One region of the Paenibacillus sp. JT22N12 genome, then DNA from elsewhere that is predicted to be linked to it. Evidence: riboswitches for the same ligand, from Rfam matches in the RefSeq annotation. Region 1 holds a riboswitch; the other holds the start of a gene.
What was found. A riboswitch is a leader RNA that binds a small molecule or an ion and turns the genes downstream of it on or off. The one in region 1 is predicted to bind thiamine pyrophosphate.

Region 1 (4,386 bases):
GAATGAAATTCATGTGCTCCAATCTTCAACATATCAGCCACCTCCTACAAAATGGACAATCTCAATACGGTCTCCGTCCGACAGACGGGTATCCTGGTGAGCGGACTTTTCCAGAATGCTCTGGTTCCACTCAACGATCACTACCTTCTCCTCCAAACCGAAATGACGGAGCAGGTCGTGTACGGATGCTAAAGTACCGGGCACTTCAACGTTCTCGCCATTAATGTGCAAATTCATCCTGGTTCATCGCTCCTTTCATGTCCATCTGCCGGTTCAATCGAAAAGCGTCGAGATAATCGGCCTCTGCCGCTTTTCCCTCCGCCCAATCAGCGGCCAATTGCCCGGTAATGGGACTAAGCAGTATGCCATTGCGATAGTGGCCGGCCGCCACATACAAGCCCCGCAGCTCCTTATGCTCCCCCAGGAAAGGCAATCCGTCCGCGGTCTGCGGCCGCAGTCCCGACCAGGCTTTTTCCCATTCCGCATGCACAATATCCGGAACCAGCAGCTTGGCAGCTTCGAGGAGTTTGCCAATCCCCCCCAGCGTGACTTTGCGGTCATAGGAATGCTCTCTCATCGTGGCTCCGACAATAAGCCGTCCGCCCTTCTTGGGAACGAGATAACAATCATCGCTGAAGATCGTCGCTTGCACCAGCGGCGCATGGGTAAGCACCGAGAAGCATTCTCCCTGAACAGGGAAAACAGGACTTGAAAGTCCAGCCTGCTCCATTAGCGGTCCGCTCCAGGTGCCGGAGGCAATGACGATGCGGCTGCCATACAAGGTTGTGTCCCGGGTGCGGACGCCGCATACAGAGCCCTGCTCCAGCACAAGCGATTGAACCTCCGCATATTCCCGTATATCCGCTCCCAGCGCCGCGGCTGCCTTGGCAAAAGCAAGGGAAAGCTCCGGGGCCAGCACATGCCCGTCCTCTTCAACAAGCATGGCGCCCAAAATATCCGGGGCAAGCGCCGGCTCGAGCTTGCGAACCTCACGACCGGTCAGCCAGCTTGCCTGTTGCCCCGCTTTGCGCTGAAATTCAATCGCATGCTGAAGCTCGTTCATCTGTTCGACGGTTGTGGCGATGCGAAGCAGCCCCTTGCGCTCCAGACCGATATCAATTCCGCTGAGCTCTCGAAGCTGGGCGGCAAGTGAGGGGAAGAGCGCGCGGCTGCGGAGGGCCAGCTCGAATAATGGCCCCGCTTCGTTGATTTCCGCCTGTGCGGCAAGCATGCCGGCAGCGGCATTGGAGGCCTGCCCGGCAAGCCGGTCACGCTCCAGCAGCACAACCTTCATGCCTCTTGCCGCCATATGGTAAGCGATCGAGCTTCCAATCACCCCTCCGCCCACAATGATCGCATCAAAAGTATTCGTCATCTGATTCGTCTCCTCGTCTGTTCAAAGCTTCGGCATACTGCAAGGCGGCCCGCAGAGGATCCGCCGCCTGCATAATGCCCGACAGCACCGCTACACCCGCTGCTCCTGCTGCCCGAACCTGCTGCACGCGCTCCGGATTAATTCCGCCAATGGCGATTACGGGTATATCTGCGCTCCGGACCATATGCGCCAGAGCGCCGATCCCTCTCGGCTCCTGCCCCGGCTTGGAAGCCGTTGCGAATATATGGCCATAAATCAGGAAATCCGCTCCCTGCTGCCCGGCCAGGACAGCCTCCTCTATTCCATGCACGGAGCAGCCCAGCCGAAGTCCGGGAAAAGCCATTCTGGCTTCTCTTACGCCCAAACTGCGGTAGGATAGCTGAGCGCCCTGCAGCCGGGCGGCCCAAGCTACATCGATACGGTCATTAATCATTATTTTCCCGGCCGGAACGCTTTCGGCCAGCAGAGATTGCACGCCCTGCCACAGCTCGAAAGCATTCCTCGCCGGTTCCCGCAGATGAAAGGAAGTCACATACGGATGAATCTTCCCGGCAGTCCTCGCATAGGCTTCCAGATCCTGCCGGCCATCCGAAATTATATGTAATTCCAGTGCCGTCAAACTATCACCGCCCTCCCAGACTACGGTATGGATAAAAACACAAAAAAGACCACCCTCCAGATAAGAAGGCGGCCCTGTTCAACTAGGCAATAGCATACTTATTCATATGCCGATAGACCAATCGTGAGACCACTTCCCTACGCTGGTATTACCCAGATCAGGTGCAAAGGGTTTGAATTCATCTTCAATCTCAGCCATTCGGCTCCCCTAGTGATACATCCTATGCAATTGGCTTTATACTATCACGAATGCTAGAAAAAGCAAATAAAAATCTGTTGGAAGGCTGCAAATATGCGGGTCCAACCTTATGTGGCCAGGAAGAAGCCGCATCTGAAAGGGTAAGCGTTGGGACATTATTTTCCTCTCAATACCCGCCGGCATACGGGCTTTTCGGCTCTGCTCCCTGATGGTCGAACTTCGCCATATAGGCCCCTCTCTTCTCGACTGTTTCTGCCGAGGAAGTCATCGCCTGCTTCAGATCCCCTTTATGCACGTCATTCACGATCCAGCGCTGCCCGAAACCGGCATGCACCACTTCATCGGCCCAGTCGAAGTCCTGGAAGGTCGTCATGAGCGGATCCCGGGCAATGTCGCGGCAAAATTCCCATTCCTCGCGCTTGCCAGGCGGGTATTTCATCGCCGCTTTCTCAATGGCAATCGTCAGATGCGTATAGGCCTCGTCCGGCTCGAACAGCTGCAGCGTCATGTCCAGCCAGCCCGTCCAGTTCGGCTTGTCGTATATATCATAGCCCTTGACGCGCAGCGCCGCTTCGCCGAACCAGGAATGTCTGACCTCGTCCCAGGCATGCCTGGCGGTATCAAGGTAGAACTCCCAGGGCTTGCCTTCGGATTGAAAGTGGACGCAGGCAACCGCTTCCGCCGGAGACATCTCGAAGAAGCGCGTAAACATCATCATTTCGAATCGGCCCGCCTCGGAGTCCTCGAACTGAAATTCCTTGAATTTGCTCACTGCGCTGCGGAACCGCTCGTCGCGCGTGCTGGAAGCAGGCAGCTCGAATGGCTGGGCGGCAACCGCAAGCTCTGGATCGGGCTCCTCCTTGGCGAGATCCCCGTCAATCCCTCCGGCTGCAGCCAGCAAATTACGAAGGTATCCGACCCAGCGGTCGGCATCGGTCACCTCTTTCTCAGTGGCCTCGGCCGTGAAATGCCGTACGGCCTCATTCCCCCACTCCAGCTGCTCCTCCCGGTCCATCAATTGATGCTTCAATAAATGAATCGTCGGCTCATCGACAATGGGCTGGGCGCTTGCCATATATGCCCGCGCAGAGCGGATTTGATCCGGTTTCACCACCTCGAACAACGCTCTCATCAGCTGCAGCGTATCCGCGGATTTCAGCACCTCGTCCATCAGCAGCTCCAGATTCGGGTCCGGCGACTTGTCGAAGGCCGACGAGCTCATTCGGAGCTGCTTGCAGCGGCTGCGCAGCTGATCGCAATGCGAGGCATCCTGCCACATCAGGCGGGAAAGCGCCCCCTTCACCTCGTATTCGGGGCGCGCCACCATATGCCCGGCCTCAAGCTTCATCAATCTGCGGTCCACATAGCCGATTCGATGCAATTTGTGGGATGATTCCGCTACCGACATGCCTACTTTGCCATAATTCTTGATTCCCATAAATGGATGCAGCATATAAATATTCCTCCCCGCAAATAAAAGTACTCTATTAACCCTTCAATCCGGTTGTAGAAATTCCTTCTACAAAATGCTTTTGCGCCAGGAAAAAGATAATCATGCAGGGCAGCATCGTCAGTAATGACATCGCCATGATCTGATTCCATTGAATATCATAGGTGGCGTCGATTGACATTCTCAGCGCCAGTTGAAGTGTAAATTTGCTGACGCTGTTCACATAGATCAGCGTGTTGAAAAATTCATTCCACAGCCAGATGAATTGAATTATACTGACGGAGAACAGCGCAGGCTTGCACAGCGGCATCAGGATCCGGGTCAGAATCGTAAAGGAATTGCAGCCGTCTATTTTCGCCGATTCATCCAGCTCGCTCGGCAGACCGCGTATAAATTGAACCATCATAAAGATGAAGAACGGATATCCCCCGAGGAAAGCCGGAACGACAAATGGCAAATAGCTGTCCAGCCATCCGAAATTCCGGAACAGCAGGTAACGCGGAATGATCAGCACCGCATGGGGCAGCATCAATGTTGCTATCATGACTGCCAGCAGCACCTTCTTCAGCGGAAATTGAAACCTTGTGAATCCGTAGGCGACAAGAACGCTTGAGACGACCGTACCGATGACAGTGGGAACGACCAGCAGAAAGGAATTGGCGTAGAACGTTCCGAACGTGAATTGACCGGAGCCCTTCCAGCCCTCCACAAAACCGTCCCAGATCACCCGCTTCGGAATTAATC
Region 2 (4,386 bases), on a different contig from region 1:
TATCAAGCCGGGCCGGGAACTCTCTTGGCGGCCAACTGTCGACCTGCCTGAGCATGTGTACATGTATGTCATAGTCCGTGTGTATGACGGCTATGACTGGAGCAATTGGAGCGATCCGAAATACTTCTATATCGAAACGAACCGGCCGCCTACAGCCGATTTTGACTGGACACCCAAACCGGTGTATGAAGGGGATTCGATCCGGATCGGCCATACCATTGACGATTCCGACCTGGATACCTTACAGGTTGTCTATATTGTCAAGGATCCGGAGGGAGGCTCACAAACCTTCAGCTCCTTTCTTAATAGTCCCTATGGTCACACCGGGCCAGGTTTCAGAGGAGACAAGGCAGGGATCTATAAAGTCGAGCTTACGGTCCAGGACGGTGAAGCGCCGCCGGTAGTGGTGCGCAAAGACATACCGGTGCTGCCGCTTGACGTCAAGGGTCAGGTGCTGCATACGGATTTGTGGGACCAGCGCCGCAGAGAATACAATATGAATCAAAACGGCGATGCAGACAGCCCGCGCGGTTATGAGGTCTTTTGGGCAGGTGAGAAGTTTGTGCTGCATGCCCAAACGACCGACACGGTAACAACTACCCAAGCGGATACTGTTGAGGTGACGATGAACGGCTTCACGGCTCATCTGGATGCCGCGAACGCGCGGCGTACCAGCTGGAGCGGCAGTATGTGGGATGAAAGCTTCGAGAAGCTGGAGGATGGGCCGCTGACGTTTACGTTCACCTCTACTTACAACAACGGGACCGTGAAGACAGACTACGTAACTGTCACGGTTGCAGGCAATGTGCAGCAGACGGTTGGCATTCATCGAAGAAATTGAACATTATAAGTTGACTGCGTGTGCGTTCACGCGATATAGTCGTACTAGGAAATCCACTAGGGGCGCCCGCATGGGCTGAGATAAAGCGCTGATCGCTTTGGTCCCTTTGAACCTGATCTGGGTTATGCCAGCGTAGGAAAGTGGGCTTGTCTGTGCGATTATGGGCTGGATCTATGCTATTGTCTTTTCGCATAGACAGGATGCCTCACTTATTCGGACAATGAAGCATAGTCTTCATATGCCGGATGGAAATTGCCGCATTCAAACCGCTCCCATGCCGGAGCGGTTTTTTTAACTTTATAGAATTTATAAGCTTCACTCCTATAAATTTCTATACGGTCCAAGGGAAGAAATTTGCTCAGCCGCAAAGGACGGCAAAACGGATTCTTCCCGGTTCGCTCCAGCATGATAGTGTGTCAAGGAATGCTGTCGGTGAACGGGCTGAAGCCTGCTCATACCGGGAACTAATGGGACAGGGAACTGCCTGCCCTTGGCTCGTTCCAATTTTTCCGCACCGTCTATGCCGCTGTCCTTGCGAGCCTCCTAGGGGATTATCCAAATTACCTTGGGAGGTTTTTTGATATGACGATCATGGCTGGAGCATTGCCGGGCAGTCGCAAAGTGTATGTGCAAGGAAGCCGTTCGGATGTACGGGTGCCGATGCGGGAGATTGAACTGTCGCCAAGTATCAGTAGAAGCGGCGAGGTGCAGATGAACGAACCGGTTCGGGTATATGATTCCAGCGGTCCGTACACGGATTCCGCCTATCGGGCCGATGTGCGCAAGGGTCTGCCGGCTCTTCGCCGGTCATGGATTGAAGATCGGGGAGATGTGGAGCGCTATGAAGGGCGTGTGATTCAGCCGCTTGATAACGGTTTCCACTCGGAGAAAGCGGCAGGCAGCCAAGGAGCAGAACCGTACCCGGCTTTAAATCACACACCGCTAAGAGCTGTCCGCGGGTGCAATGTGACTCAATTATTTTATGCCCGCAGGGGAATCATTACGCCGGAGATGGCGTTTATTGCTGTTCGTGAAGGGGTAGCGGCAGAGCTTGTGCGAAGCGAGGTAGCGGCAGGAAGAGCTATTATACCGGCGAATATCAATCATCCGGAGAGCGAACCGATGATTATCGGGCGCCGCTTCCACGTCAAGATCAATGCCAACATCGGTAATTCAGCCGTTGCTTCGTCCATCGAGGAGGAAGTGGAGAAAATGACATGGGCTACCCGCTGGGGCGCCGATACGGTCATGGATCTCTCCACGGGCAGGAACATTCATACAACCCGCGAATGGATCGTGCGAAACTCGCCGGTTCCGGTCGGCACAGTGCCTATCTATCAGGCGCTGGAAAAGGTGAACGGAAAGGCGGAGGATCTGAGCTGGGAGGTGTACCGCGATACTCTGATCGAGCAGGCCGAGCAAGGGGTTGATTATTTTACCATTCATGCGGGTGTGCTGCTGCGTTATATTCCGCTTACAGCCAAGCGGGTAACGGGGATTGTTTCGCGGGGCGGGTCGATTATGGCGGCATGGTGCCTGGCGCATCAACGCGAGAATTTTCTGTATACGCACTTTGAAGAAATTTGCGAAATTATGAAACAATATGATGTTTCATTCTCTCTTGGTGACGGGCTGCGTCCCGGCTCCATTGCAGATGCCAATGACGAGGCTCAATTCGGGGAGCTGGATACTCTTGGCGAGCTGGCTCAAGCAGCATGGAAGCATGATGTGCAGGTGATGATCGAAGGCCCCGGCCATGTTCCGATGCATCTGATCCAGGAGAATATGGAGCGTCAATTGAAGGTATGCCGGGAGGCGCCATTCTATACACTGGGTCCGCTGACGACGGATATTGCTCCAGGCTACGACCATATCACTTCGGCTATCGGGGCGGCGATGATAGGCTGGCTCGGTACGGCGATGCTCTGTTATGTCACACCGAAGGAGCATCTGGGACTGCCCAATAAAGAGGATGTGAAGGAAGGCGTGATTGCGTACAAAATCGCGGCGCATGCCGCTGATCTGGCGAAGGGGCATGCGAACGCGCAAATACGGGACCATGCGCTTTCCAAAGCGAGGTTCGATTTTCGCTGGCGTGATCAGTTTCATCTCTCGCTTGATCCGGAACGGGCGATGTCCTATCACGATGAGACGCTTCCTGCAGATGCGGCCAAATCGGCCCATTTTTGCTCGATGTGCGGTCCGAAATTTTGCAGCATGCGAATCACACAGGATATCCGCGAGCAGGCTGTGCGGGACTTGGAAGGAGAAGATAACGCAAACCGGACAGGATTTGAAGCACAGCTTTAGTTGGCGGCGTTCCTTCTTTTTGCGATGCTGATTGACTTCGTCCAAAACGCCATGCAGACCGTCCCTGCCACCCCTGCCATGCCGCCTATAGACGCGCCGGGCGGCTTCAGTTTATATCAAAGCGGCTGGTAAAATATTGAACGATAGCGTTATAATAATGAAAAATCGCTCTTGAGAAAGGATGCTGCTGCTCCATGCCCGTCACCTCACATCTTCTTCGCCAAGAGACTCCTGAACCTGTACGGATCGGCTATCAATTGTTTCTTCCTTCGGATTACGAGAGGAATACCGGGAAGAAATGGCCGCTCATCCTGTTCCTGCATGGCATCAAGAAGCGGGGCGATGATCTGGCCTTGCTCCATCAGTATGGGGTTGCGCGTTTCGCTGAAGAAAGGGAGGACTTCGGATTTATCGTCGCAACGCCGCAATGTCCGGAGCATTCGGATTGGCCGCAGCAGCGGAATGCCCTGTCATCTCTTTTGGACGAAATAGCCCGCAGCCACCGTGTTGACCCGGAGAGGGTATATCTGACCGGATTCAGCATGGGCGGGAACGGAACATGGGACCTGGCGGCGAATGTCCCCGGGCGCTTCGCAGCTATTGCTCCTCTGGCCGGCTACTACCAGCCCGAAGATGCCAGCCTGCTGAAGGGTATACCGGTCTGGGCTTTCCATGGGGAGAAGGATGATGTAGTCATTCCCGGGAGAACAACCGAGATGGTTCACGCGATCAGGAGCCTGGGAGGGTCTGTCAGGTACACCGCCTACCCTGAACTTGATCATCAGATCTGGGAGGAGACGTACGGCAATCCCGAGCTGTATCAATGGTTTCTGGAGCATAAACGATAAGCAGGTCAGTGCCGCCGGAATCAGTTCCGGCGGTCTTTGTCTACCGGATTCCGTACATCTTTGACGTGCAGACATTTACTCTACTGCAATAAGGACGGGGAAAGCCGTTTCTGGCGGGAAGGTTTATAAAGAGCAGACAACCACAATAAGGATGGTGGAAAACCATGATTACACACTATGCGGGGCTGCAGCTGAACACGGTATCGATTCCAAGCGTGAGGCAGTATTATCATGAACGTCTGCTGCTGCCTATCGTGGAAGAATCCGAGAGCCGCATTGAATTCCGGATCACGGAGCACTGTACGATTGTATTTCAGGAGGCTTACGAGCCTGTTGCTCCGGCGCATCTGGCGTTTGAAGTTCCGTTCTCGGAATTCGACGCTCTTG

Region 2: linked by a shared signal. The riboswitch ahead of thiC (phosphomethylpyrimidine synthase ThiC) and the one ahead of AC0YOA_RS05320 (thiamine phosphate synthase) in region 1 are both predicted to bind thiamine pyrophosphate.

Annotation. Positions count from the first base shown of each region.
Region 1 is NZ_JBWDNU010000001.1:1,266,923-1,271,308, forward strand. Features, by position in the region: gene AC0YOA_RS05305 (thiazole synthase) at 1-32, opposite strand, end outside; gene thiS (sulfur carrier protein ThiS) at 34-237, opposite strand; gene thiO (glycine oxidase ThiO) at 221-1,375, opposite strand; gene AC0YOA_RS05320 (thiamine phosphate synthase) at 1,359-1,994, opposite strand; TPP riboswitch at 2,112-2,213, opposite strand; gene AC0YOA_RS05325 (hypothetical protein) at 2,359-3,645, opposite strand; gene AC0YOA_RS05330 (carbohydrate ABC transporter permease) at 3,680-4,386, opposite strand, start outside.
Region 2 is NZ_JBWDNU010000017.1:113,176-117,561, forward strand. Features, by position in the region: gene AC0YOA_RS34380 (glycoside hydrolase family 78 protein) at 1-841, shown strand, start outside; TPP riboswitch at 890-997, shown strand; gene thiC (phosphomethylpyrimidine synthase ThiC) at 1,424-3,151, shown strand; gene AC0YOA_RS34390 (carboxylesterase family protein) at 3,346-3,999, shown strand; gene AC0YOA_RS34395 (VOC family protein) at 4,164-4,386, shown strand, end outside.